3 regions of the Mesorhizobium sp. P2_E6 genome follow, and region 3 is predicted to be linked to each of the others. Evidence: predicted binding sites of a transcription regulator. Region 3 holds the regulator's gene; each other region holds the start of a gene.

Evidence for each region. Region 3 encodes PhoB, which activates phosphate uptake and scavenging genes when phosphate is short. Its sites were predicted from a motif close to TGTCATNNANCTGTCAT; they were not measured.
Region 1: a site for PhoB is predicted at 2,086-2,102, ahead of AC1D08_RS11160 (acid phosphatase). Genes of this name have one in related genera too.
Region 2: a site for PhoB is predicted at 1,426-1,442, ahead of AC1D08_RS23890 (PhoX family protein). Genes of this name have one in related genera too.

What each region holds. Positions count from the first base shown of each region.
Region 1 covers NZ_JBFUEQ010000004.1:93,702-100,453, forward strand. Annotated here, with positions in the region: gene AC1D08_RS11155 (Lrp/AsnC family transcriptional regulator) at 1-420, shown strand, start outside; gene AC1D08_RS11160 (acid phosphatase) at 459-1,997, opposite strand; gene AC1D08_RS11165 (cytochrome-c peroxidase) at 2,250-3,482, shown strand; gene AC1D08_RS11170 (putative bifunctional diguanylate cyclase/phosphodiesterase) at 3,702-6,110, shown strand; gene AC1D08_RS11175 (Gfo/Idh/MocA family protein) at 6,197-6,752, opposite strand, start outside.
Region 2 covers NZ_JBFUEQ010000010.1:43,737-50,488, reverse strand. Annotated here, with positions in the region: gene AC1D08_RS23890 (PhoX family protein) at 1-1,370, opposite strand, end outside; gene AC1D08_RS23885 (hypothetical protein) at 1,492-1,899, opposite strand; gene urtA (urea ABC transporter substrate-binding protein) at 2,200-3,510, shown strand; gene urtB (urea ABC transporter permease subunit UrtB) at 3,628-5,244, shown strand; gene urtC (urea ABC transporter permease subunit UrtC) at 5,241-6,473, shown strand; gene urtD (urea ABC transporter ATP-binding protein UrtD) at 6,480-6,752, shown strand, end outside.
Region 3 covers NZ_JBFUEQ010000006.1:121,515-128,266, reverse strand. Annotated here, with positions in the region: gene xylF (D-xylose ABC transporter substrate-binding protein) at 1-510, opposite strand, end outside; gene AC1D08_RS16580 (ROK family protein) at 866-2,113, shown strand; gene phoB (phosphate regulon transcriptional regulator PhoB) at 2,268-2,957, opposite strand; gene phoU (phosphate signaling complex protein PhoU) at 2,977-3,684, opposite strand; gene pstB (phosphate ABC transporter ATP-binding protein PstB) at 3,710-4,516, opposite strand; gene pstA (phosphate ABC transporter permease PstA) at 4,513-5,364, opposite strand; gene pstC (phosphate ABC transporter permease subunit PstC) at 5,368-6,351, opposite strand; gene pstS (phosphate ABC transporter substrate-binding protein PstS) at 6,419-6,752, opposite strand, start outside.

The DNA.
Region 1 (6,752 bases), on a different contig from region 3:
ATGCAGGAAAACGGCCGCATCGGCATGTCCGAGCTTGGCCGCCGGGTCGGCCTGTCGCAGCCGGCGACCTCCGAGCGGGTGAAACGGTTGGAGGAGCGCGGCGTCATTGCCGGCTACACCGCGGTGATCGATCCCGCCGCACTTGGCCTCGGCATGATGGCGATCATCCGGGTGCGCACCACGCATGAGCACATCCGGCCCTGCCTCAAGCAGTTCGCCGAAATGCCGCAGATCACCGAGGTGCACCGGCTGACCGGCGAAGATTGCTTCATCCTGAAAGTGGTCGTCCCCTCGCCGGCGCAGCTTGAAACCATCGTCGACGCGGTGGCCCGCCACGGCGCGGTCACCACGGCGCTGGTGCTGCGCAGCGAGGCGCCGAAGCGGATAGGCCGCGACCTGATCCGGAGATCAGGCGGCTAGAGCACTGTGGGCTCGCCGCACCGAGGTCCTGAGCTGCCCTAGCGGCTGAGATCGAGCGCCGCGCTCAAATCGCCCATCGGCGGCTGGTCGTTGTTGCGCAGCGCCTTGTCGCGGGCGACGATGCCGGGCAGCACCGGCAAATCGTAACGCGCGGTGATGAAGCGCAGGATCGACGTCGTGTCGTATTGGGTGTGGTCGACAGTACCCATCTTCGCATAGGGCGAGATGATGAAGGCGGGGATGCGGTTGCCCGGCCCCCAACGGTCGGCCTTCGGCGGCGCGACATGGTCCCAGAAACCGCCATTCTCGTCATAGGTGACGACCACCAGCATGTGGCTCCATTGCGGGCTTTTCTCCAGGTGCGAGACGACGTCGGCGAGATGCTGGTCGCCGCTCGCCACATCGGCGTAGCCGCCATGCTCGTTGAGGTTGCCTTGCGGCTTGTAGAAACTCACCGCCGGCAGCTTACCGTCATCGATCGCCTTGATGAATTCGGTCCCGTCGAGGCCGCCATCCCTGAGATGTTCGGCCCGCGCGGCCGTGCCGGGCGCGTATGCCGCGAAATAGTTGAATGGCTGGTGGTGGAACTGGAAGTTCGGCACAGGCGTCGCGTTCTTGCCGTCGAGCGTTGCCTGCCAGGCGCCGGAATACCAGGCCCAGCTGACGCCCTTCAGCGACAACAGATCGCCGATGGTGATGTCGTGCTGCGGCGGCAGCGTGGTCGGCTGCGCCGGATCGGCAAGTGCCTTGTCGCCGCCTTCGGCCGGTTTGTTCGCGCTCGGCTGATAGGGCGGCTGCATTGTGTTGACGGCGTGGAAGTCTGGCGTGATGGCGCCGTCATTGACGAATTTCGGCGCCCCGCCGAGGGCAGAGGCCGGCGAGTTGTCGGCAACCTTCAGCGTCGTGCCATCGGCTTCGACCACGGCGATTTGCCCCTTCACCGGACTGGTGTCGGCATTTGGATAGACCGGAACGCAGGCGCAGGCGAGCATGATATGGTTGAGGAAGGAGCCACCGAAGGCGCCCTGGAAGAAATTGTCGGCCAAAACGTATTTCTTCGCCACCGCCCACATCGGCAGCACCGAGCCGTCATAATGACCCATCACCAGGCCGCCGGAATCGGCCCAGGCGACGAACTTGTCGTTCTTCCCGCCGTCGATCTGCATCTGCTCCTGATAGAAGCGGTGCCAGAGGTCGCGGGTGATGACGGAGGTCTTTTCGTTGAAGCCGCTGGCGTCGTCGATGGCGAAGCTGGCATTGCTGAGATGGGCCGTCTGCGCCTCGGTCACCGGCGGCGTCACGCCCTTGGCGGTCAGACCACCCCAAGCCGGCGGCAGTTCGCTCAGCGGCTTGCCGTCGCGGTCGAGCTGGCGCACCTGGCCGGCCGAAAGGTTGGCCAGGCCGTTGGCGCCGGGGAAGCCGCCATAGAGATTATCGAAGCTGCGGTTTTCGGCATAGATGACGACGACGGTGTCGATCTTGTCGAAGCCGGGAGGGGCTGCGTTGGCTGTAGCCGGAATCGAGGCCAGCGCCGTGCCGGCCAGGCAAAGCGAGGTGAAAAGCGTGAACCGCGTCATGGGAGGTCCTCATGGCTAGGGTGATGGCTAGAGGGCAGTGCATGGCTGGGGGCGACGAGCCATGGCTTCGGACGCTAGGTCGATGCTTTGTCACCTTTGTGACATTTATCGCCCATCCGAACACGGTTGCGTGAGCGGGTGGACCGGTCATCAATCCGTTGCAGTGCGGACCTAATTGCGGAACAAATCGGACTGAACCTTATGACCGCAAGACGATGGAAAGGCTTGATGATCGCGACCGCCGCGGCATCGATGTTTGGCCTCGCCACCATCCTGCCCGGCAACGCCGTCAGCGCCGGTAGCGGCAGTGTCCATCCCGGACCGATGTCGCGCGCGGATGCCTTCGCGCGGGCGCAGGCGCTGACAGCGCTTGGCCGAAAGATGTTCTTCGACCCGTCGCTGTCGGCTTCAGGCAAACAATCCTGCTCGTCCTGCCATGATCCGCACCATGCCTTCGGTCCGGCCTCGGCGGCACCGGTCGAGATGGGCGGTCCGAAGCTGGACCAGCCCGGACTGCGCGCCGTGCCGTCACTTCGCTACCTTCAGGCGGTGCCAGCCTTCACGGAGCATTTCTACGATTCCGAGGATGAAGGCGACGAAAGCGTCGACAACGGCCCAACCGGCGGCCTGACCTGGGACGGCCGCGCCGACCGCGGCCGCGACCAGGCCAAGATCCCGCTGCTGTCGCCATTCGAGATGGCCAACAAGGATGCCGCTGCCGTCACCGCCGGATTGCGCAAGACCGCCTATGCCGATGAATTCAAGGCCGCCTTCGGCGACACCGTTTTCGACCACCCGGACGACGCCTTCGACGCCGCCGCCGAGGCGCTCGGCACTTTCGAGCAGAGCGCCGCCGATTTCTATCCCTATTCCAGCCGCTACGACGCCTTCCTCGCCGGCAAGGCGACGCTGTCGGCGCAGGAATTGCGCGGGCGCGCGCTGTTCGAGGACGAAACCAAGGGCAATTGCGCCAGTTGCCACCTGAGCGAACCCGCCAATGACGGCGAGCCGCCGCAATTCACCGATTTCGGCCTGATCGCCGTCGCCGTGCCGCGCAACCCGGCCATCCCGGCCAATGCCGACCCCGCCTATTTCGATCTCGGCCTGTGCGGGCCGCTCAGGACCGACTTCCATGGCCGGGCTGAGTATTGCGGCCTGTTTCGCACGCCGACGCTGCGCAACGTCGCGCTGCGCAAAAGCTTCTTCCACAACGGCTACTTCCACACGCTGCGCGACGCGGTTGCCTTCTATGCCAGCCGCGACAGCGATCCCGGCCATTGGTATCCCAAGAACGCCGACGGCACGATCCGGCAAAATGACGATTTGCCAAAGGCTTACTGGGCCAACCTCAACCATGACCCGCCCTTCGGCAAGAAGCCCGGCGACAAACCGGCACTGACCGACCCCGAAATCGACGACATCGTCGCCTTCCTGCAAACGCTGACCGATGCCGATCAGCAGGCCGGGGCGGTACCGGCGAACTGATTGCCTGGACCTTGCGCATGCCCAATCCCGCTTTCTCGCACCCGCAAAACAGGTTTATGGATCTTGCCGGATTTGGTGTGTGGCGGCGCTGGGGCCGCAAGGAAGGGCATTGGTTATTGGCGCTTACTCATTAGCGCTTCCTAAACTGCTCTGGGGTATCCCTTACCAATTGATGGTGGGACGCCGATGAACGCATTCTGGCGAGCAGTCGGATTTGTTGTGATCCTTGTGACCGGCGCAGCGATGCTGGCGGCCTTGCATATCGACGCCCAGCGGAACTTCGCGCTTGCCAAGGAACGCTACATCGAGAACTCCCAGGCGGCAGCCAGGACAACCGCCAAGACGGTCGAAGACGCCTTGCGGGCCGTCTACGAGAATGTGCGAACGCTGAGCTACCTGCCAAGCGTCCGAAACCTCGACCGGCATGGCACCAACCTCGGCGACGAGGGCCGCGCGACAATCCAGCAGATCTACAACAATCTCGCCAACAACGTCTCCATTTCCGAGGTCTACTTCCTGCCGCTGGATTTCGACCCCGACCGCTTCGATGCCGTGACCGGAAAGCTCGAGGAGCCGATCCTCCAGTTCGACCAGCTGATCGTGAATGCCAGGGCGCGGTCCGACGCTGCAGCCGCAAAGTCCGCAAAGCTTGACGAGAACGCGCTGACCCGGCCCGCCGAAGAAGTCGAGACCTATGAGTACCAGGAACTGGCCAAACAGCTCGCCTGGCTGAAGGCGAACTATCCGAATTCGAGCGCCATTGACGGGCTGAATGTGCCGATCATCGGCACCAAGGAGCTCATCACCTGCGACAACACAGATTTCATCCACACCGGCAATGACGCGGATCGCTCCGGTTTCATCCTTTCGGTCCCGGTCTTCGGCCAGGATGGCAGCCTGCGCGGCTCCGTCTCGGCAATCATGCTCACCTCGGCGCTTAGGAAACTGTTGCCGAGCAGCGACTATGTCATCGTCAATTCAGGCTACGGATTTGAATCCGACCAGCACAAGATGTCGACGGCCCTGGCGGCGGATTCCCGTGCCTTCACGGCGGCCGACCCCAATCTGATCTATTCCGAAGTCATCCCGCTCTCGCTCAACGATCCCAGAAGCGCCTGGCGTCTCTGGGCCGGTTTCCCCAACAGCAGATACGACAGCAACATGGACGCCCTGTCGGTGCGACAATTCGAACTGGCTGGTTATGCGGCGGTCGCGGTGGTCACGCTGCTGGCGCTGGCCTGCTGGTATGCGATCGGACGCACGATGATGATGCAGACCAATGCCGCCGAGACTTTGGAGCGGCGGGTCGAGGAACGCACCGCCGAGATCCAGCACCTTGCCACGCATGACATTCTCACCGGCCTGCCCAACCGGGGCCTCCTGGCCGACACGATGGACGAGGCACTGAGAAGCCTCAGGGACGGCGAGAAGCTGGCCGTCCATTGCGTCGATCTCGACCGTTTCAAACCGGTCAATGACACCCTCGGCCATCCGATCGGCGATGAGGTTCTCGGTGCGGTGGCGAGGCGCCTGAAGCAGCAGGCGGGTGAAACCGCCATGGTCGCGCGAACCGGGGGAGACGAGTTCGTCATCCTCCAGCTCCTGATCGATGGCGACGACGAGGCGGGTGTGCTGGCGAGCCGGGTCATTCATGCCCTGGCCGGCGAATTCTTGATACAGGGCCACAAGATCAACATCGGCAGCAGCATCGGCATCGCTGTCTTCCCGGACGACGGACAAAGTTCGGAAATCCTCATCCGCAATGCCGACCTGGCCTTGTACAAAGCCAAGATGGAAGGCCGTGGGACCTGCAGGTCGTTCGAGCCGGGAATGGACGCAAGACTGCAGGAGCGGCGCCAACTCGAATCCGAACTGGCTCTCGGCGTCACAAACGAGCAGTTCGTCGTGTACTATCAACCGCTGCACGACGCCAAGACCTCGAAACTCACCGGCTTCGAAGCCCTGGTGCGATGGAACCATCCGCGCCTCGGCCTGCTGCCGCCGGCGGAATTCATCCCGATGGCCGAGGAGACGGGCGTCATCGACACGCTTGGCGAGTGGATCATGCAGCGGGCTTGCGCCGACGCCGCCAAATGGCCCCTGCCCGTCAAGGTCGCGGTCAATCTCTCGCCCGCCCAGTTCAAACAGCAGGGGCTGCCGCTTCAGGTTGCCGCGGCGCTCGCGGCTTCGAACCTGCTGCCGTCACGGCTCGAGCTGGAGATCACCGAATCGGTGCTGCTGGCGCACAATGAAAACACCATAAACACGCTGTACAGCCTGCGCGACCTCGGCATCAGCATCGCCATGGACGATTTCGGCACCGGCTATTCCTCGCTGAGCTATCTCAGGTCGTTCCCGTTCAACCGCATCAAGATCGATCGCAGCTTCGTCAGCCTGATGTGCGAGAGCGGCGAAAGCCGGGCAATCGTCAAGGCCGTAGCCGAACTCGGCGCAACGCTTGGCATGACCACGACCGCGGAAGGCGTCGAGACCGAGGACCAGTTCAGGCTGGTCAGGGAGAATGGCTGCACGGATGTCCAGGGCTGGCTCTTTGGCCGTCCAATGCCGGCAGCCGAGCTTCATACGCTTTTCGAACAGCCCGAACTGCAAGATGCCTTGACCGCATAACCAGCACCAACGGGGCAAGTACGTGAGCACGGGAAGCGCAGAAAACCAGCGTTTGCAGGCCGGCATCACTTGGATATTAACAAACCCTATTGCGTGTCGGCATTCGCCTTCAGCTCCGACCGCTTCTCGTCCGACACCACGGCGAGGTCGAGCACCTTTTGCAGGCCGGCGGCGTGGCGGAAGCTGGGCTCGCCCTGCACCCCGCTGGTGACGGCGTCGACAAAACGCTGGTAGTTGGTTGGCACCGAGCCGGCGTCGAGCTCTTCCCATTTGGCGTTCTCGACATTGTCGCCGACGCAGGCCTTGAGCAGCGAGCCGTCGAGATTGTGCACCACCTCGATGCCGCCCTTGTCGCCATAGATGCGCAGGCGCAGTTCGTTGAGATGGCCGGTCGCCCAGCGGCTGGCATGCACCACGCCGAAGGCGCCGTTGGAAAAATCCAGCGTCATGGCGAAGCTGTCATTGGCGTCGAGTTCGTAGTCGCCGATGCGATTGCCGGGCGCCTTGTCGAAGGCGCGCAGCCGGCAGAAGACATGGTCGATGTCGAGAGCGGCACCATAGCTGGCGAAATCGAGGATGTGGATGCCGACATCACCGAGCACGCCATTCGAGCCATGGCCTCGCGACAGTCGCCAGAGCCAT
Region 2 (6,752 bases), on a different contig from region 3:
TTCGACTGGTCGCGCTTCTTGTTCTTGGTCATCACCGCATAGACGCGGCCGGTCACAGGATTGGTCTCAATGTCCTCGGGGCGGTCCATCGGCGTGGCACCCAGCGCGTCCGCCGCCAGCCGTGTTTTCAGCAGCACTTCGGCCTGATCGGCAAAGCCGTTTTCAGCCGTAAGCTTGCCTTGGCCGTGAACCAGCGGCAGCCAGGTCATGGAGCCGTCGGCGTCGTAGCGCGCGACCGAAAGCACGCCATCGTCCAGCAGGTCGTTGCCGGAGGCCGGTTTGGCCGGATCGTAAGCCTTGTTCGAGACGAAGCGGTACATGTATTCGAAATAATCGTCGTCGCCCATGTAGACGACGACGCGGCCGTCCTTGTTGAGGACGACGGTGGACGCCTCATGCGACATGCGGCCAAGTGCCGTGCGCTTCACCGGCTTGGACTGGGGATCATAGGGATCGATCTCGACCACCCAGTCGAAACGGTTGGCCTCGTTCGGTTCGTTGTCGAGATTGAAGCGGTCGTGGAAGCGGCCACGGCCATAGATGTCGGAACCGTCGAAGCCATAACGATCGAGGATTTCCGCGCTCGGCGCCTTCTTCGGATCGCCGCCGAACAGGTCGGAAACACCTTCCTCGCAGGTCAGCACGGTGCCCCACGGAGTGAAGCCGCCGCTGCAATTGTAACTGGTGCCGAGCACCTTCTTGCCGGTAGCATCGGCCGAGGTCTGCATCAAGGCATGGCCGGCAACCGGACCGGAAACGGTCATTTCGGTGTTGGCGGTGATGCGGCGGTTGAGCGGGCTGTCCTCGACCAACGACCACTTGCCATCCTTCAACAGCACTTCGACGATCGAGTGCCCCATGGCGGCCATGCCGAGATCGACCTGTTCCTTGCTCATCGTCTTGCCGGCGTCATCCTCGGTCGTGCCGGGAAACATGACATTGGGCGAGATGTATTCGTTGTTGACGCAGAGCAGGCCGTGGTCGGAATTGACCGTGCCTTTTGGCAGCGGCAGGAAGGCGATGTAGTCACAGTTGTAACCAAAGCGCTTCTCTTGCTCGTCGGCAGCGACCTTGTTGCCGTCGAAATCCGGCAGACCCGCGACGAGCGGGTCGCCCCAGCGTGCCACGATCGTGGTCTCATAGCCCTCGGCGGCGGCGTGGGTCTTGTCGTAGACGCGCTTCAACTCGGGAAAGCCAAGTGTGGAAAGCGCCGCGGCATGTGTTTCTCCGGCAAACAACGAACCGACGAAGCTGCCGCCGGCAATCAAAGCACCAGATGCGAGGCTGCCTTTCAGGAGAGTACGGCGCGAGACGCGCTCGGCTATGACGTCGCGAATGACAGGGGAGGATGAAGACGGTGAATTGGCCATTGTGTCTGCCTCTCAAGGTGGATGGTGACGGCGCACCGCTGCCTATCCAGTTTCGGCAACATCCAGATGACATGAGAGAGAGGCAGGCCCGCCGAGGCGGCGGCCATTGCCAGGGAATAACTTACTGGCCGCTTCCTTTGGTGCAGGTCGAGGCGGTGAAGGCGCCGTCGGGCTGTCTCATGATGATGTCGAAGGAGGGCGCACTTTGACCGTCGAGCGTGGCCTGGGTCAGCGACAGCGAGTTGCCGCCAGCCGTATATCCGCCGAGCGGTCCCAGCCAGGAGATCACACCGTTTGCATCCATCTGGTAATTGTAGCCCTGCTGGGCGGTCCCGAAGGTGACTGGGCCGCTGTAGACGTTGCCCTTGATGGTGATGTCACCGAGGTCGAGGAACATGCCAAGCAGGTACACTTCGCAGTGGTAGATGCCGTCGGGCATCTTACCGTCGCTGAAGTCGGCTCGGGCAGTGCCGGTCGCTGCCGCCAGAAGCAATATGCCGATAAAAATGCGTGAAATGCCGGATGCCATGACGTCGCTCGTTTGATGGGGCGAGCTTGCCCTATTTCTGCGCCGAGCCGCAACATCCGCCGGCGAAGGCCAAAAACTAGGCACATTGCCAATTTGGGCGAAAATTAGGCAGGCGCCTTGTGCGCTGCGCAAATTTCTCTCAATCAATTTTTAACCGGTCTTCTTTGTTTTCATAAAGCTAATATACCAAGCGCCTGATAATGTTTAACTATCACCCATTATTCGGCATCTCCTGAGCGATTGGCACGGGGGTTGCATTGCATTGTTGCGGTGCAATCAACCAGCCTGGGAGTGTTAGGCATGAGGGGTAATTTCTCGACAATAACAAAAATGTTTTCGGCGAGCGTCGTTGCCGCCGGCCTGTTGATGTCCGCGCCTGCCAGGGCGGCCGACGACACGATCAAGGTCGGCATTCTCCATTCACTGTCCGGGACCATGGCGATCTCTGAGACGACGCTCAAGGACGCCATGCTGATGCTCATCGATGAGCAGAACGCCAAAGGTGGCCTGCTTGGCAAGAAGCTCGAAGCTGTGGTCGTCGATCCGGCCTCCAACTGGCCGCTGTTCGCCGAAAAGGCGCGCGAGCTGATCTCCAAGGACAAGGTCGCCGCGGTGTTCGGCTGCTGGACCTCGGTGTCGCGCAAATCAGTGCTGCCGGTGTTCAGCGAGCTCGACAACATCCTGTTCTATCCCGTCCAGTATGAGGGCGAGGAAAGCGAGCGCAACGTGTTCTACACGGGTGCGGCGCCGAACCAGCAGGCCATTCCGGCCGTCGACTATTTGATGAGCGAGGATGGCGGTTCGGTGAAGCGCTGGGTGCTTGAAGGCACCGACTACGTTTATCCGCGCACAACCAACAAGATCCTCGAGGCCTATCTGAAGGCCAAGGGCGTCGCGGCGGAAGACATCATGGTCAACTACACGCCGTTCGGCTTCTCCGACTGGCAGACCGAAGTTTCAGCAATCAAGAAGTTTGGTTCGGCCGGCAAGAAGACCGCCGTCGTCTCGACCGTCAACGGCGACGCCAATGTGCCGTTCTACAAGGAACTCGGCAACCAAGGCATCAAGGCCGAGGATATTCCGGTCATGGCCTTCTCGGTCGGCGAAGAAGAGCTTGCCGGTCTCGACACGGCGCCGTTGGTTGGCCATCTCGCCGCTTGGAATTACTTTGAAAGCGTCGATACGCCTGAGAACAAGAAGTTCATCGCCGACTGGCACAAGTTCATCAAGAACGACAAGCGCACCACCAACGACCCGATGGAAGCCCACTATATCGGCTTCAACATGTGGGTGAAGGCGGTCGAGAAGGCCGGCACCACCGATCCGGACAAGGTCATCGACGCCATGATCGGCGTTTCCGTGCCCAACCTGACCGGCGGCTATTCGACCATGATGCCGAACCACCACATCACCAAGCCGGTGCTGATCGGTGAAATCCAGGCCGACGGCCAGTTCGAGACGGTTTCGCGTACGCCGGGCCTGGTGATGGGCGATGAATGGTCCGACTACCTGCCTGACTCCAAGGACCTAATCTCCGATTGGCGCGCGCCTCTGTCCTGCGGCAACTTCAATGTCGCCACCGGCAAGTGCGGCGGCAAGGGCACAAACTGATCCTCCCGGGCTGACCAGGTCAGGACCGCAGGTCCATGACCTCAGACCGCCAGCGTCCGGACGGTTTCCTCCGCCGTCCGGACGCCCAATTCAACATTCAAGGGTCGCCTGAAGCCGATGAACCTGTTGCGCGCGATTGGCCTGACGCTTTTGTTCCTGCTGGCGACGCTGTCGTCGTCGGGTGCTGGCGAAGCCGATCTGCGTGGAATCATCGCCAAATTCGCGACGGCCAAGGGCTTTTCCGAGACAGGCACCGTCGTCCACGACCTGGCGGCCACAGGTGATCCGGCTGTCGAACGACCGCTTGCGGCACTTGCCGACGGTAACCTCTATATCCGCAAGGCGGATTCGCTGGTCTTCGTCGGCAAGGAAGCCGGCGACAGCGTTGAGCTGTTCGATCCGCTGAGCGGCGAGAAGTCGGCGGATGCCGCCAAGGACGACATCACCAAGATCAAGGTCAACAACACACTGCGCCGCGTCATCCGCGATGCGCTGGGCACGCTGACGCTCGGCGCCAAGGATCCGGCCGTGCGCATCGCCGCTGCCGACACCATGTTCAAGACACCCGATGCCGCAAACATTGGGCCGCTGGACACCGCGATCGCCAGCGAGACGGTGGCCAGCGTCAAGGCCCTGCTCGAACAGGCCCGTGCCGCATCTGTCCTGGTTTCTGACCGGCCGGATGCCGACAAGCTCGCCGCCATCGCGCTGATCGGCGCACGGGGCGACCGCGATGCGGTTTCGCTGCTCACCTCGGTCGAGGCGACCGCCTCGGGTGCGGTCAAGGAGGCGGCGACGGCCGCAATCGCCGACATCAATTCGACGCTGGCCTTCTGGGATGCCGGCCAGAACATCTGGTACGGGATTTCCCTGGGCTCGGTGCTGCTGCTGGCGGCAATCGGGCTTGCCATCACCTTCGGCGTCATGGGCGTCATCAACATGGCGCATGGCGAGATGGTCATGCTCGGCGCCTACACGACCTTTGTCGTCCAGCAGGTGATCCGCACATCCTTTCCCGGCCTGTTCGACTGGTCGCTGGTCATCGCGCTGCCGCTCGCCTTCCTCGTCGCGGCGCTTGTCGGCCTGGCCATAGAGCGTGGCGTTATCCGCTTTCTCTACGGGCGGCCGCTGGAGACATTGCTGGCGACATGGGGCGTGTCGCTGATCCTGCAGCAAGCCGTGCGCAGCATCTTCGGGCCGACCAACCAGGAAGTCGGCAATCCCTCCTGGATGTCGGGCTCGTTCAATGTCGGCCAGCTCGCGATCACCTGGAACCGCCTCTGGATCCTGGTCTTCGCGCTCTCCGTCTTTGCCGTGCTGCTCTATGTGATGAAGCGCACTCCCTGGGGGCTGCAGATGCGCGCCGTCACCGCCAACCGGCGCATGGCCGCCTCGATGGGCATCAGGACGCCATGGGTCGATGCGCTGACCTTCGCGCTGGGTTCCGGCATTGCCGGCATCGCCGGTGTTGCGCTTAGCCAGATCGACAATGTCTCGCCCAATCTCGGCCGCGGCTACATCATCGACAGCTTCATGGTCGTCGTCTTCGGCGGTGTCGGTAATCTATGGGGCACGCTGGTCGGCGCCTTCTCGCTCGGCATCGTCAACAAGTTCCTCGAGCCCTATGCCGGCGCCGTGCTCGGCAAGATCGTCGTGCTGGTGCTGATCATCCTGTTCATCCAGAAGCGCCCGCGCGGCCTGTTCGCGCTCAAGGGCAGGGCGGTGGAAGCATGATCACCGGACGCTTCTTCGCCGCGGGTGCGGACCGCCGCATCGCCATCACGATTCTCATCCTGCTGGCGGTGGCGATCATCGTGCCGCTGCTCAACCTGGCTGTGTCGCCGACCAGCGCCTTCTACGTGCCGTCCTACATCGTGGCGCTGACCGGCAAATATCTCTGCTATGCGCTGCTCGCCTTGGCGCTCGACCTTGTCTGGGGCTATTGCGGCATCCTTTCGCTCGGCCACGGCGCCTTCTTCGCGCTCGGCGGCTATGCGATGGGCATGTATCTGATGCGCCAGATCGGCGCGCGGGGCGTCTATGGCAATCCCATCCTGCCGGACTTCATGGTGTTCCTGAACTACAAGGAACTGCCCTGGTTCTGGACTGGTTTCGACCATTTCTGGTTCGCCGGCCTCATGGTGCTTGCGGTGCCCGGCCTGCTCGCTTTCGTCTTCGGCTGGTTCGCCTTCCGCAGCCGTGTCACAGGCGTCTACCTCTCCATCATCACCCAGGCGATGACCTATGCGCTGCTGCTCGCGTTCTTCCGCAACGATATGGGTTTCGGCGGCAACAACGGCCTGACCGATTTCAAGGATATTCTCGGCTTCAACGTGCAGGCCGACGAGACGCGTTCGGCACTGTTCGCCGCCAGCGCGGTGACGCTGGCGTTCGCCGTCTTCGTCACCTGGGCGATCGTCGGTTCCAAATACGGCAAGCTCCTGATGGCCGTGCGCGACGCCGAGAGCCGCACCCGCTTCCTCGGCTGGCGGGCGGAGAATGTGAAGCTGTTCGCCTTCACCGTCTCGGCGGTCATGGCCGGCATTGCCGGCGCGCTCTATGTGCCGCAAGTCGGCATCATCAATCCCGGCGAGTTCGAACCGTCCAATTCGATCGAGGTGGTGATCTGGGCGGCCGTCGGCGGGCGCGGCACCATTGTCGGGCCGATCATCGGCGCGCTGCTGGTCAATGCCGGCAAATCCTGGTTCACCGGCGTGTTGCCGGAATTCTGGCTGTTTGCGCTCGGCGGCCTGTTTGTCGCAGTCACGCTTTTGCTGCCCAAAGGCATCGTCGGCATGTGGGATTCCTGGCGCGGCAACGCCAAAGCGCTGCGGGCGGCCTCGCTGGCCGAGGAGGCCGGCATCGACCCCGTCGTCCCGCCGCCGCAGAAGATCGTTCGCAGCGCGGCGACAAGGCCTGGCGACTGGTCCTCATCCAGCCCCGAACCACAGCCGGCGGAGTGAGCGATCATGAGCAAGTCGCACACGATCCTCTATCTCGACGGCGTCTCGGTTTCCTTCGACGGCTTCCGCGCCATCAACAATTTGTCGCTGGTGCTCGACAAGGGCGAGATGCGCGCCATCATCGGCCCCAACGGGGCCGGCAAGACGACGATGATGGACATTGTCACCGGCAAGACGCGGCCCGACGAGGGAGAGGTTTTCTTCGACGGCCAGATCGACCTGACCAGGCATGATGAAGCCGAGATCGCCATGATGGGCATCGGCCGCAAGTTCCAGAAG
Region 3 (6,752 bases):
TTCCATGGAGCCGGCGAACAGGAAATCGGCATTCGGATCGGCGCCCGAGCCCTTGATGAAGACGTAGTTGCCTTCCGGCTTGACCTTGAACACTTCGCGGGCCTGCATGCGGCCGACTTCCTTGTTGTCGAAGGTCAGGTAGAACACGTTCTTGTTCTCGATCAGCCGGTCATAGCCGACGACCGGAATGCCTTCGTCCAATGCCTTCTGCACCGCCGGGCCGATGGCCGAGGCATCCTGCGCCAGGATGATCAGCGCGTTGGCGCCCTGCGAAATCAGGCTCTCGACGTCGGTGAGCTGCTTGCCCGGATTGGACTGCGCATCAGCGGAAATGTATTTGTCACCAGCCGCCTCGATGGCCTTCTTCATCGCCGCTTCGTCGGTCTTCCAACGCTCTTCCTGGAAGTTGGACCACGAAACGCCGATGACCTTGTCCTTCGCCTGCGCGACCGACACCAGCGTCAGCGACATGGCGACACCCGCCAGGATGGCGGCTGTGAATTTTTTCATAATATCCTCCCTGCGCCGCGTATGGCGCGACCAAACTGACCCGTAGGCCGGCACAGAGGCTCTATTTTTTCGAGCCTCGAAAAAATAGTGATCCAACGCCCGAACGCTGTCAACATCGATTCTGATGGATTTTGACGTCTCTCCGAGTTTTTTTCGAGCTCCGGAATAAATAATGACATGATGGTAGGGTTCTGCCAGAATTTGGCTTGGCGCATGTCGCCCCAAAAGTGCGCAGCGGTTTTGGGGCAACGACACGTGCAGGAACAAGTACCTGAAGCGCGTCGCGCTTTCAGGCTTCGCTGATGGCCTTCGGGAGGCACGAAAGGCTGCAGCGACCGGGAGGATGTGAAAAAGCATGTCGGTCGGAATCCGCCACGACGATCTGCGCCGCCGCAACCGGGCGATGGTGATTGCGGCCGTGCGCCGCGCCGGACAGCCGTCCCGCACCGAGATCGCCGCGACCACGGGCCTCAGCCATTCGACCATATCGGCGATCTCCTCCGACCTCATCGGCGAAGGCATCCTGACTGAGAGCAAGCCGAGCGAGGCCGGCTCGCTCAAACGGGGCCGGCCGCAGGTCGGCCTCGGCCTCAATCCGGAAGCGGCGGCGGTGATGACCGTGGTGCTGTCGCTGAACTTCCTCTCGGTCGCCGTCATCGACTATGCCGGCCAGGTGATCGCCGAGGAACAGCGCCGGCTGGACACGCTGACCATGTCGCGCGACGCGCTGGTCGGTGAATGCGTTGCCATCGTACGGCGTCGTCTCGAAGACCCCGACCTCGACGTCCGCAGTGTCGCCCGCATCGCGCTGGCGATCCAGGGCATCACTGACACGCGTGCCCGCGCCATGCTGTGGTCGCCGATCACGCCGCACACCGATATCGCCTTCGCCGACATACTCGAGGACGAGTTCGGCATCCCCGCCACCATGGAGAACGACTGCAATATGATGGCGATAGCGTTGCGCTGGCGCGACCCCGAGCGCTACCGCGACGACTTCATCGCCATCCTGTTGTCGCACGGCATCGGCATGGGCCTGGTGCTGAAGGGCGAGCTGTTCACCGGCACTCATTCCTCGGGCGGCGAGTTCGGCCATATGATCCATCGGCCGCACGGCGCGCTGTGCCGCTGCGGGCGGCGCGGCTGCGTCGAGGCCTATGCCGGCAACTACGCCATCTGGCGCAACGCAAGGCAGATGAGTGAGGACGCGGAACCGGTCGCCGATGTCAGTGATGCCGACATGCGCGCGCTGGCGACCGCGGCCCGCGAGAGGGATGGACCCGAGCGCGAGGCCTATCGCAAGGCCGGCGAGGCACTCGGCTACGGTCTCGGCAGCCTGTTCGCGCTGATCGACCCGGCGCCCGTCGCCATGGTCGGCGTCAGCGCCGCCGCCTTCGACCTGATCGAGCCGGCATTGCGCGAGGCGATTGCCCAGACCGCCGGCGGCCAGCATTCGCAATCGATTTCCTTCGACACCGAACCGAACGAACTGCCACTGATCCGCGAAGGCTGCGCCACACGGGCACTGACCTTCGTAGACCAGGAGATTTTCGCGCCCGGCACGCAGGCGAGATCCGGCCTCGGTGGCAAGAACGTTGCGTGAATAACGCGCCGGGATGCGTTGAGATTCAGGTTAGGCCGAGTCGAGAATGGCGGGTTCCGAGAACCGGAACGGAGCGGACATTTGGATCCGTGAGTACCGGAAGCGCAGGAGACTGCCGTTCGCAGGCCGGCATCACCTGAATATCAGCAGATCCCTAATCTTCCCGGATTGCGTAGCCCGCCCCACGAATGGTGCGGATGACATCGGGCATGCGGCCATTGTTGACCGCCTTGCGCAGCCGGCCGACATGCACGTCGACCGTGCGTTCGTCGATGTAGATCGTCTCGCCCCAGACATTGTCGAGCAGCTGGCTGCGCGAGAACACGCGGCCGGGATGGCGCATCATGAATTCGAGCAGGCGGAATTCGGTCGGTCCGAGCCGGATCTCGCTCTTCTTGCGATAGACCCTGTGCGATTCACGATCGAGCACGATGTCGCCGACCTTGAGCACGCTGGACAGCACTTCCGGCTTGGCGCGGCGCAACAGCGCCTTGACCCTAGCCATGAACTCGGGCGTCGAGAACGGCTTGACCAGATAGTCGTCGGCGCCGGTCGAGAGGCCGCGCACACGATCGCTTTCCTCGCCACGCGCGGTCAGCATGATGATCGGCAGCCGCTCGGTCTCGGGACGCATTCTTAGCCGGCGACAGAGTTCGATGCCGGACACTGCTGGCACCATCCAGTCGAGCACCAGCAGGTCAGGCACGTTTTCCTGGAGGCGGATTTCGGCCTCGTCGCCGCGCGTCACCACCTCGACCTGGTATCCCTCGGACTCGAGATTGTAGCGCAGGAGCACGCCAAGCGGCTCCTCGTCCTCCACCACCATGATGCGTGGCGCGATCATCGACTGGTCACCCCTGCCGTCATGCCGCCGGCGCGGACATCGCCGTCTCGTCCTGCTTCGGACGATTGGCGGGCAGCTGCGTACCGGTCAAAACATAATACGCATTTTCCGCGATGTTGGTGACGTGATCGCCGATGCGTTCGAGGTTCTTGGCGCAGAACAAAAGATGCGTGCAGGCGGTGATGTTGCGCGGGTCTTCCATCATGTAGGTCAGGAGTTCGCGGAACACCGAGGTGTACTTGACGTCGATGCGCTCGTCGTCGGCGCGCAGCTTCGCCAGCGCCGCGGCGTCGCGCGCCGTATATTCCTCGATGACGCCCTGCACCTGGATCAGCACCAGCTGCGCCATTGCGTCGATGGAGTGCGACAGGTCGCGCGGGGTGACGCTGAGGCCGACGGTGCCGACGCGCTTGGCGATGTTCTTGGCAAGGTCGCCAATGCGCTCGAGGTCGCCGGCCATGCGGATCGAACCGACGACATGACGCAGATCGTCGGCCATCGGCTGACGCTTGGCGATCAGTGTGATGGCGCGGTCGTCGAGCTCGCGCTGGCGCGCGTCCATGATCGCATCGTCGGAGACGACGCGCTGCGCCAGGGCGTTGTCGGAATTCAACAGCGCCTTGGTGGCGCCGCCGACCATCGAGCCGGCGAGGTCGCCCATGTCGCGGATCAGCCTGCTGATCTGTCCGAGATCCTCGTCGAAAGAAGCGACTGTGTGTTCGCCCATGATCTTAGTCCTCGTATGCCTGAGCTCAGCCGAAGCGGCCGGTGATGTAGTCCTGCGTGCGCTTCTCGCGGGGCGACGTGAAGATCTTCTCGGTGCGGTCGAACTCGACCAGTTCGCCCAGATACATGAAGGCCGTCTGCTTCGACACGCGCGCCGCCTGCTGCATGTTGTGGGTGACGATGACGATCGTGTAGTCGGCTTGCAACTCGTCGATCAGCTCTTCGATCTTGGCGGTCGACAGCGGGTCAAGCGCAGAGGCCGGCTCGTCGAGCAGGATGACTTCCGGCTTCACCGCCACGGTGCGGGCGATGCAGAGTCGCTGCTGCTGGCCGCCGGAGAGGCTGAGGCCGCTGGCGTTGAGCTTGTCCTTGACTTCGGTCCACAGTGCGGCGCGCTTCAGCGCCTGCTCGACACGGCCGTCCATCTCGGACTTGCTGATCTTCTCGTAGAGCCTGACGCCGAAGGCGATGTTTTCATAGATCGACATCGGGAACGGCGTTGGCTTCTGAAACACCATCCCGATCTTGGTCCGCAGCAGGTTAAGGTCCTGCGAGCGGTCGAGAACGTTCTGGCCGTCGAGCAGCACCTGGCCCTCGGCGGTCTGCTTGGGATAGAGCTCGTAGATGCGGTTGAAGACGCGCAGCAGCGTCGACTTCCCGCAGCCCGAAGGTCCGATGAAGGCGGTGACGCTGCGCTCGGGCAGCGACAGCGTGATGTCCTTCAGCGCCTTGCTCTGGCCGTAGTAGAAGTTGAGGTTCTTGACCTCGATCTTGGCCTTGCCGGCAATTGCCTCGGCGGCGATCGTCATGTCTGGAGACAACATCTGGCTCATTTGTCCTCTCTGCGTCCGGTCAGGCTGCGAGCAAAGATGCTGAGCGCGAGAACCGTCAATGTGATGATGAGTGCACCGGTCCAGGCCAGTTGCTGCCATTCCTCGTAAGGGCTGAGAGCGAACTGGAAGATGGTCACAGGCAGGCTGGCCATCGGCGCGTTGAGATTGCTCGACCAGAACTGGTTGTTGAGCGCCGTAAAGAGTAGTGGCGCCGTCTCGCCGGAGATACGGGCGATCGACAGCAATATGCCGGTGACGATGCCGGAAAGGGCGGCGCGGTAAGCGACCGACTTGATGACCACCCAGCGCGGCGCGCCGATCGCGGTGCCGGCCTCGCGCAACGCGTTCGGCACCAGGTTGAGCATGTCCTCGGTGGTGCGAACGACGACCGGGATGACCAGGATAGCAAGCGCGACAGCGCCGGCGATCGCCGAGAAATGCCCCATCGGCCGGACCATCAGTTCGTAGACGAAAAGGCCGATGATGATCGAGGGCGCCGACAAAAGGATGTCGTTGATGAAGCGCACCACGGTGGTGAGCTTCGAAAAGCGTCCGTATTCGGCCATGTAGGTGCCTGCCAGCACGCCGATCGGTGTACCGACGACGACGCCGATAATGGTCATCACGATGCTGCCGTAGATGGCGTTAAGCAGGCCGCCGGCATCGCCGGGCGGCGGCGTCATTTGCGTGAACACCGCAAGATTGACGCCGGACAGGCCCTTGTAGAGCAGCGCGCCGAGGATGAGCGCCAGCCAGGCAAGTCCGATGCCCGCGGCGGCGACGCACAGCGTCATCATCACGGAATTCTTCCTCTTGCGGCTCTGATGAAGCGATGTGGCTGTCGACATCGGTCAGGCTCCCGTGCGGGCGTCAATGCGCATCAGCATGTAGCGTGCGATGGCGAGGATCAGGAAGGTGATGACGAACAGGATCAGGCCGAGCGCCACCAGCGAAGAGGTGTAGAGATCGCCGACGGCTTCGGTGAATTCGTTGGCGATGGTCGCGGAGATCGTCGTTGCCGGCGCGAACAGCGAGGTGCTGATGCGGTGCGCGTTGCCGATGACGAAGGTCACTGCCATGGTTTCGCCGAGCGCGCGGCCGAGGCCGAGCATGACGCCGCCCATGATGCCGATCCTTGTGTAGGGAATGACCACGCGGCGGGTCACTTCCCAGGTCGTGCAGCCGATGCCGTAGGCGGACTCTTTCAGCACCGGCGGCACCGTGTCGAAGACGTCCTTGGTGATCGAGGTGATGAACGGCAGCACCATGATGGCAAGGATCAGCGACGACGTCAAAAGGCCGATGCCGTAGGGCGGACCGGCAAACAGGCTGTTGAGGCCGGGAATGCCATGGAACACGTTGATGATGAAGGGCTGCACGGTCGTCTGCAGGAAGGGCGCCAGCACGAACAGGCCCCAGATGCCGTAGATAATCGAGGGGATGCCGGCGAGCAGCTCAACCGCCATGCCGATCGGACGCCGCAGCGGGCGCGGGCAAAGCTCGGTGAGAAAGATGGCGATGCCGATGCCGAGCGGCACGGCAATCAGGATGGCGATGGCGGACGTGATGATGGTGCCATAGATCGGCGCCAGCGCGCCGAATTTCTCGGTCACCGGATTCCAGCTTTCGCTAGTCAGGAAGGAGAAGCCGAAGGTCGACAGGGCTTGCCAGGACCCGGCAAACAGCGAGATCGCAACACCGCCGAGCAAGACCAGCACCAGTATGGCTGCGGCACGGGTCATTCCGTGGAAGATCGCGTCGGTCAGCGCGAAACGTCTGACAGTCGCGTCGCGCGAACCTCGAATGGCTGGCAAGGCTTCCTGGACACCACTCATGTGAAGCTCGGCTTTTTTGAGTTAAGGGAAAAGGAGCGCCGCGGCGCGGCGCTCCTTCCAAGGGACGTTATTCGCCGACGTAGACGGGCTTGCCGTCAGCCTGGATGTCGGCCTTCCACGAAGCCTTGATCAGGTCGACGACGCTGTCGGGGATCGAGACGTAGTCGAGACCCTTGGCGGTTTCCTTGCCGTCCTTGTAGGCCCAGGCAAAGAACTTCAGCGCTTCGCCGGTCGCGGCAGCATCGTCGGGGGACTTGTGGATCAGCACCCAGGTCGAAGCAGCGATCGGCCAGGTGGTATCGCCGGGTTCGTTGGTGATGATGACGTTGAAGTTCTTCGCGCCCTTGAAGTCGGCATTCGAAGCAGCCGAGCCGAAGGATTCGAGCGACGGCTCGACGACC